One region of the Ornithinibacillus bavariensis genome, then DNA from elsewhere that is predicted to be linked to it. Evidence: predicted binding sites of a transcription regulator. Region 1 holds the regulator's gene; the other holds the start of a gene.

Region 1 (4,223 bases):
AAAACTACAGCTTAGTGATACAGCTTATCAATTTATAGCAGGAATCATGAAGCATGCAACTAGCTTTACCGCTGTTACTAATCCGACCGTTAATTCCTATAAACGACTAGTACCTGGTTACGAGGCACCTAGTTATGTGGCTTGGTCAGCGATGAATAGAAGTCCATTATTACGTATTCCGAATTCCCGTGGCCTAAGTACTCGTGTTGAGGTTCGTAGTGTCGATCCATCTGCAAACCCATATCTTGCACTATCTGTGTTGCTTGCTGCAGGACTTGATGGAATTGAGAACAAACTAACTCCTCCGCCAGCAGTAGACCGAAATATATATGTAATGACGAAAGAAGAACGCTTGGAAAATCATATTGAAGATTTACCATCTACACTAATGAATGCATTAACAGAGCTTAAAAAGAATGCTGTTATCGTAGATGCTATGGGTGAACACCTGTTTGAGCATTTTATTGAAGCGAAGGAAATTGAGTGGAATATGTTTAGAACAACCGTTCATCCTTGGGAAAGAGAACAATACTTAACAATGTATTAAGCTTGATATATCAATGTTTTTGTCTGGGGTGGTAGGTGATTTTGGGTCGACTGTATGCTAATTACCCCTATTTCACCCCCAAAGTTAGAAAAAATATTATTTTAAAATACTGTCCTTATAGTCTTTAAATAGGGCAGTATTTTTTTGTTCTGTTTTTAGTAGTACGCTGGAATAAACGTCTGAACAGATGTTCCCATAGTTGGGATAAAGTTCGTTTATGTCAAAACTAGTAATTTTATTTATAGTCGAAATAAGATATTATAATAATGAGTAATATTGTAATAATTTTGTTATTTTTTCTAGGCTTAAGGGAGTTATTAATTAAAAGGAGTGGTAAGTGTGAGCGAGGAAAAAACTTTGCTAGAGTTTGAGACTGATTATTTTGGAATCAAAGGGAATAAAGAAGGAGTACTTAAAATTCCGAAAGAGCATTACACTTTAACTAACGAGCGAATACTGATTAGGAAACAGGGCGTGATGACTAAAACCTTAAATGATATCGAATTATTCAAAGTAAAAGATATATCTGTCAATCAGACATTGACAGATAAAGTGAGAAACGTAGGTGACATTATAGTTATTAGTGCTAATGAATCCAACCGTCGGATTACCTTGAAAAAGGTCAAAAATCCGCATGAAGTTAAAGAAGAAATAAGAAGTGCAGCTAAAGCAGCTACTGAAAAAGCTGGAATATCGTACAAATATGATTTATAGGGGCATCCGTTCAGGGAGTGCCTTTTTCCGTTTTATATGTTTTATTTTCTATTTTCTAACTGTAGAAGACTAGGTCCTATAATTCAAATGTTGTTCCGCTTTAGGCGAATTCATTACCTCTTTGCATTTAAAAGAAAAATTATAAGTAGAGTTAAATTAATAACCAGCAAAGTTCAAAAAATCCGATAAGCTAATTAGCTTATCGGATTTTCAATTCAATGTTCTAATGAATATGACGGTATAATCCAACAACCTTGCCTAGAATGGATACATTATTATAAATTAATGGTTCCATTGTTGCATTTTCAGGTTGTAAGCGCACATGATCTTTTTCTTTAAAGAAGCGTTTGACAGTAGCTTCATTGTCCTCTGTCATCGCTACGACAATATCGCCATTCTGCGCTGTATTTTGTTGTTTGACAATAACCATGTCCCCATCTAATATACCTGCTTCAATCATACTTTCTCCATCAATAACTAAAACAAATAGGTTTTCATCAGGTCCAGCAGTTGAACTTGGGATTGGAACATATTCTTCTATGTTTTCCACAGCGGTAATCGGTATTCCCGCTGTTACTTTTCCAATAACCGGTGCATAACGAGCTTCATCTTTTGGAATAGTACTTTCCTCTTCTAAATCTAGTATTTCAATCGCCCGTGGCTTTGTAGGGTCTCTACGAATATATCCTTTACTCTCTAAACGCGATAGATGGCCGTGAACAGTGGAACTGGAGGCAAGTCCCACAGCTTCTGCTATCTCTCGAACAGATGGCGGGTATCCCTTTAATCTAACTTGATCTTTTATGTAATCTAATATCGCCTGTTGCCTTTTTGACATTTTTGTCATCTATTAAACACCTCGCTCATATTATTTATTAATGCTAGTTTATCATCTATCAAATTAAAACGCAAACATTCGTTCGAGAAAAGTGTTGACAAGAGCGTATGTTCTGCTATAATAAATTTAGCGAACAAAGGTTCTTATACGATAGGAAAGGGTGATGAAGAGATGTTTGGAAAAGTTAACAAGACAGATTTGTTTTATATTGCTGCTTTTGCTGTGACATTAGGATTCTTATACCTTTCACTAATTAGTGCATAATGGGAGTTTTTAAATTTGAGAGCTATTATATACTGCCGAGTAAGTACAGAAAAGAAATCACAGGAAACCTCACTAAAACGACAAAAAGAAGAGCTTTATGATTTAGCGGAACGTTATCACTTCGAAGTAGTCAAATGTATAGAGGAACAAGCAAGTGGATTCGAAATCGAACGGGAAGGCATTTTTGAATTGCTGCAGGATTTTGAAGCTGGTCGTGCGGATTGTCTATTGATTCAAGATGAAACAAGACTTGGAAGAGGAAACACGAAGATTGCATTATTTCATCAATTATTAAAGCATAATATTTCTATTTATACAGCCATACATGAAGGGAAACTTGAAATCGCAGAAGCAGACTCCATGATTTTGCAAATTGTTGGAATTGTTGAAGAGTATCAACGGAAAATACATAATGCTAAAATTAAACGGGGAATGAAAAGGGCTGTTGCCAATGGATATAATCCTACTAAAAATCTTTCCAATCACCAATTTGCACCAGGAAGAGAAAGGAAGGAAGTGCCGATTGAAGAAATAGTTCGACTCCGTGAGAAGGAATTGACCTTTAGCGAGATTGCCGCAACATTAAGAGGGTTAGGGTATGAGGTTTCAAAGGCAACCGTACATAGAAGATATCAGGAGTATCAATTAATTGATTCCGACAAAACGAACAGGTAATATTTAAGCAAGGACAGATCAATGTTCTTGCTTTTTCTATGTGAATTCTGACCCGTGTTGGGTTTCTGTTTTAGCAGGAAAGATGAAGGAGGAAATTTATTTTGTTATCAAAGGAAAAACTTTTAAGGATAAATGAACTTGCAAAAAAGGCAAAGAGTGAAGAAGGTTTAACAGAGAAAGAAAAGGTGGAGCAAGAGAAGCTTCGTGGAGAATATTTGAAGAATGTGCGTAGCTCCTTTAAAAACCAATTAAAAACCTTAACAGTTATTGATCCCACTGGAAATGATGTAACACCTCAAAAGTTACGTGATATGCAAGAAAGAAATAGAAATCACTAAGCGTGGAGAATATATGAACGATTATAGTATTACTTGTTTACCAACCATTTTCAGTATAAGATAAACATGGTTTAAAAATAAATCGATTGCAAGAGAAAGGAGCTACATCATGGTAAATAATGTTGAACAATTATCGATTAACACAATCCGTACATTGGCTATTGATGCCATAGAAAAAGCTAATTCGGGGCATCCAGGTCTACCAATGGGAGCTGCACCAATGACGTATACACTTTGGACGGACTTTATGAATCACAATCCCAAAAATTCAAAATGGTTTAATAGGGATCGATTTGTATTATCAGCAGGTCATGGTTCTATGCTATTATATGGAATGCTTCATCTTTCGGGGTATGATGTTACGATAGAGGATATTAAGGAGTTTCGTCAATGGGGCTCAAGAACGCCAGGTCATCCCGAGGTACACCATACAGATGGTGTAGAGGCTACCACTGGTCCACTTGGGCAGGGTATTGCGATGTCTGTTGGTATGGCATTAGCTGAGGCTCATTTAGCAGCAAAATATAATAGGGACAATCTGAACATTGTAGATCACTATACATATGCTTTAATTAGTGATGGGGATTTAATGGAAGGAATTTCCCATGAAGCTGCATCTCTTGCAGGTCATTTAAAATTAGGTAAGCTAATTGCATTATATGATTCGAATGATATTTCTTTAGACGGAGAATTAAACCGGGCATTTTCTGACAATACTGAGGAGCGCTTTAAGGCTTACGGCTGGCAGGTTATTCGAGTGGAAGATGGTAATGATATTACTCAAATCCGCTCAGCTATTAAAGCAGCAAAAGAAAATACAGAACAGCCTACATTAATTGAAATTAAA
Region 2 (4,223 bases), on a different contig from region 1:
ATCCTTTTTACAGTCATTACTCATAAAATCTCATATGCTTTTTTTCTTTCCGGTAATAGTCTAATCTATCCTGTAATGTTCCTGTATGAAACTCAAATTTATGTCCATCTGGATCAGTAAAGTAAATAGATTGTTTATCCCGACTATCCCTTTCTCTTCCTATAAGTATACGTACATTTAGTTCCTTTAGCTTTTTACAATGTGCGTCAAAGTCCTTCTCATCTACTGAAAAAGCGATATGTGTATAGGAATGTTCTATTTCGTTTCGAGGAATTGTCTTTTCTTCATTTAATGCCAGCCATAGTCCATTCAAATCGAAGTAAGCAGTTGTTTTCCCCTTTACCAAGAGTTTTGCATCAAATACATGTTGGTAAAATTGAATGGATTGCTCTAAATCCGATACCGAAAATAATAGATGATTAATTCCACCTAATTTCATTCTTAATCCTACTCCTCGTCTCTTACCATTACAATAAACTTAACACCATCGCCCCTAACAAACTCGCTCTGCTTTAAAAAATTAAACTTCTCATATAGGCGAATTGCTCGAAGGTTAAATTCTGCCACCGTTAATCGTATACTGCCTTTTGCTTCTCGTAAAACTTCTTGTAAAATAAACCGTAAAAAAATGGTTCCTATTCCTTTACCAGTTAATTCCGGTTTCATGCCAATTCCAATATCCACACAAGAATCAGCATAGGCATTAACCTCATGCCCCTTAGGTACTTGTGCATCTCTTCCTGTACAAAAGAAACCGATTACCTCTTCCTTATGAAGAACTGCTCGATAAGAATTACTCATCAACTCCAAAATAGCTTCGCCAGATAGAACATTATTATAAAAATCATACGGCTTTTCATATTTCCAAGTTAGGATCTCAATTGCAGTATTTTCTTTAATTCTACTTGTTGTCAATTCCAATTTCTTACCCTCTATTCTTTATTAGATAACCATAGTGACATATATTCTTCATCATAAAATGCATGATTAACCATAAGTGCCTTCTCTTCTAATCCAAATGTCTTAAAGCCATACCTTTGATAAAGTCCCTTTGCTTCATGGTTATTAGATACTACAGACAGATTAATTTTAGATAGACCGCCTAATTCGTATGCCTGTTTAAGTGCAGCCTCAAGAAGTAATTTTCCAATACCTTGTCCCCTATATGCGGGTTTTACGTACATTGCAAAAATACTAGCTTTATGTTTTAATTTTTCTTTTGTTTCGGGAAATAATGTTACCATTCCGATCATCTTATTTTCCTGAAATGCACCAAAATTATAGGTATTTGTCTGTCGAAAGCTCTTCTCATAATGTTCAACTATATTTGGGCTTGTAATTACTTCCTCAAAGCTCGTAGAAAAGGCTTCTGGATTTACTTGCAATGCCTCTAAACGTAAATCGTAATATTCCTTAGCATCGTTTGGTTCTAACAAACGAATTATCACAGCCATTCCCCCATATAAAATTCCTATTCTAGTATTCTAGTTTTTGCGACTAAAACCCTTTAAAAAAATTAAATGCTTTCAAAAAAATATTGGTTGCAAATATATGTTCCTATATAATAAGAAGAAAAAGGACGTGAAACCGAATGCTATCTCCCGTCATACAGGAGGAAAAAGCGACATATGGCTCTCCAGATTATGATAGACTTTGGAAAAAGCTTATAAGTGAATTGTTTGAGGAGTTTATTCTATTTTTCGCTCCATTCCTGCATGAGAAAATCAATTTTTCAAAGGAAGTAACCTTTCTACAACAGGATTTTTTTCAAGAGATTTTAGATTATAGATCAAACAGAAGTTATGCTGTTCTAGTTATTAAAGTGCCACTTGTAAACGGAAACGAAAAGTGGCTATTGATACATATTGAGATTAACGGAAAGGCAGATAGAGCATTTCGAAAACAAATGTTTCGCTATTTCTATCGAATATATGATAAGTACGATCGTGAAATATACGCCATTGCCATTCTTACAAACTCGAAGGGAAATCGCAGACAAAATTACTTTGACTATCATTATTATGGTACAAGTATCATCTATCACTACCACGTGTATAACTATTTAGAACAGGATATTCATGAACTTCAAAAGTCATCGAATCCATTTTCGGCTGCAGTATTAGCAGGAATCTACGCAAATGAAACAAAAAATAATGATTTGAAAAGATACATCTTAAAACGTAAGCTAATGGTTCAAGTGTTAAGACATTTCTCCCAGCAAAAAGACAAATCCAAACAATACCTTTCTTCATTATTCTACTTCATCGATTATTTACTCCCAACACGAGAAGAATTACAATCGATACTAACAGAGGAATTGAGCAATTTAGTTGGAATGGGGGGAGCAGATAAAATTAACTTTGATATATCTGAATTTTTCCCAACATCAACAGGAAATCTAGATAAATTTAAAAAACATTGATTGAAAAGAACACGTACTTTTAAAATCAAGAAAAAGGTTTCACTAATAGTCTTTACGAAATAAAAAATGCTTAGTGACGGAAGTTCTGTAGAAAAAATATAAAAGCCGTATCCTATTGGATACGGCTGAACTCTTAAGTATTTTCCTAACGGAGAAGGTGGGATTCGAACCCACGCGAGCTATAAAGCCCCTAACGCATTTCGAGTGCATCCCCTTATAACCACTTGGGTACTTCTCCATAATAGTGAATGATGCTGGTGAGAGGACTCGAACCTCCGACCCCTTCATTACGAGTGAAGTGCACTACCAGCTGTGCTACACCAGCATAGTTATTAAATTCATGATATACTCCGAACATAAAGCTCCCTGCACTTTCTAAATAACCCATGGATGTTGAGTGCTGTACTTCATAGAATACATGAACCTCTGTAGCAGGTTTACGATATTAGCTAGGATACTTAGTATAACTTACGAAGAAAATAATACTCCTATCCTTGGATGATTTCAAGTAAAAATTATTGGTAATCTATATTCCCTATTTTCATTATAAAAGCTACTAGATGTTATGAACCACAGCTTCTATTTCTACAGCTTTATAAATTTATAAATTTTATTGCAAACTTTTTAAACCTGATTCTGATTTATTTGATCCTCATATTCTAATCTGATAAGTAAATAGACAATAATGGTGGCAATATAGTTGTAATGACTACTTCAATATAAATTTTAATTTTCCTATGTTTTAACATAGTAATGAAGGATATTGTAGTTTTGCTCACCTGATAGGGAAAATTCTAAGACCTATTTTTAGCATTATTTATAAACATAAATCTTTTCTATTAATAGCTTACCTTATCTGTTGCAAAGATTTTACTATATGTATAAAATACTTAAGTGCTTTTAGTTTGAAAAAAGAAAGTAGGAAGAATATTATGACTAAAGTTGAAACACAGGAACATAAAGTCCCTTATGGAATAATAGCGATATTATTTATTGGAGCATTTGTGGCCATACTAAATGAAACATTTTTAAATGTAGCATTACCTTCTATTATTGATGAATTTAGAGTTAGTCCATCGAAGGCTCAATGGTTAGCAACTGGGTATATGCTTATAAATGGAATCCTAATTCCTGCAAGTGCATTCTTCATTCAGCGATTCTCAAACCGCGCGATATTTATAACAGCAATGGGCTTATTCTCACTTGGCACATTACTTGCAAGCCTATCTCCTACATTTGGCGTATTAATTGTAGCGCGAATGATTAAGGCATCTGGTTCAGCTATTATGATGCCACTACTTATGAATGTAATGTTAGTTGCTTTTCCTATTGAAAAACGTGGACAGGCTATGGGAGTATTTGGGCTTGTTATGATTGTAGCACCGGCATTAGGACCAACCTTATCAGGAATTATTGTGGAACATTATAGTTGGAGAATGTTATTTAACATTGTACTACCTTTCTCTATTCTTTCACTAGTCTATGCGATATTCAAACTTAAGAATTTTACACCGCAGCGTAAAATTAAATTAGATGTGCTATCCATCCTATTATCTAGTATTGGTTTTGGTGGACTCCTATATGGATTTAGTGTTGCCGGAGACCTAGGATGGAGTAATCCGCAAGTATATGGTACTATCATCGCTGGAGTAATCGGTGTTATTTCGTTAATTATTAGACAGTATCGACTTGAAGAGCCATTACTTGAATTTAGGATTTTTAAATATCCGATGTTTGCGCTATCCTCCGCAATATCGATTATCATTTCACTGGCATTGTTTTCAGGGATGATTTTAGTGCC

The links. Region 1 encodes LexA, which represses DNA repair genes until DNA is damaged. Its sites were predicted from a motif close to CGAACATATGTTCG; they were not measured.
Region 2: HNR27_RS04795 (RpnC/YadD family protein) is a predicted target of LexA. The motif match lies at 1,545-1,558, and genes of this name have one in related genera.

What each region holds. Positions count from the first base shown of each region.
Region 1 covers NZ_JBNPWZ010000008.1:36,213-40,435, forward strand. Annotated here, with positions in the region: gene glnA (type I glutamate--ammonia ligase) at 1-547, shown strand, start outside; gene HNR27_RS13565 (PH domain-containing protein) at 887-1,261, shown strand; gene lexA (transcriptional repressor LexA) at 1,485-2,108, opposite strand; gene HNR27_RS13575 (YneB family resolvase-like protein) at 2,379-3,038, shown strand; gene HNR27_RS13580 (DUF896 domain-containing protein) at 3,140-3,376, shown strand; gene tkt (transketolase) at 3,486-4,223, shown strand, end outside.
Region 2 covers NZ_JBNPWZ010000002.1:184,027-188,249, reverse strand. Annotated here, with positions in the region: gene fosM (FosM family fosfomycin resistance protein) at 17-439, opposite strand; gene HNR27_RS04805 (GNAT family N-acetyltransferase) at 448-921, opposite strand; gene HNR27_RS04800 (GNAT family N-acetyltransferase) at 933-1,448, opposite strand; gene HNR27_RS04795 (RpnC/YadD family protein) at 1,592-2,422, shown strand; tRNA gene HNR27_RS04790 (tRNA-Ser) at 2,572-2,660, opposite strand; tRNA gene HNR27_RS04785 (tRNA-Thr) at 2,675-2,747, opposite strand; gene HNR27_RS04780 (DHA2 family efflux MFS transporter permease subunit) at 3,355-4,223, shown strand, end outside.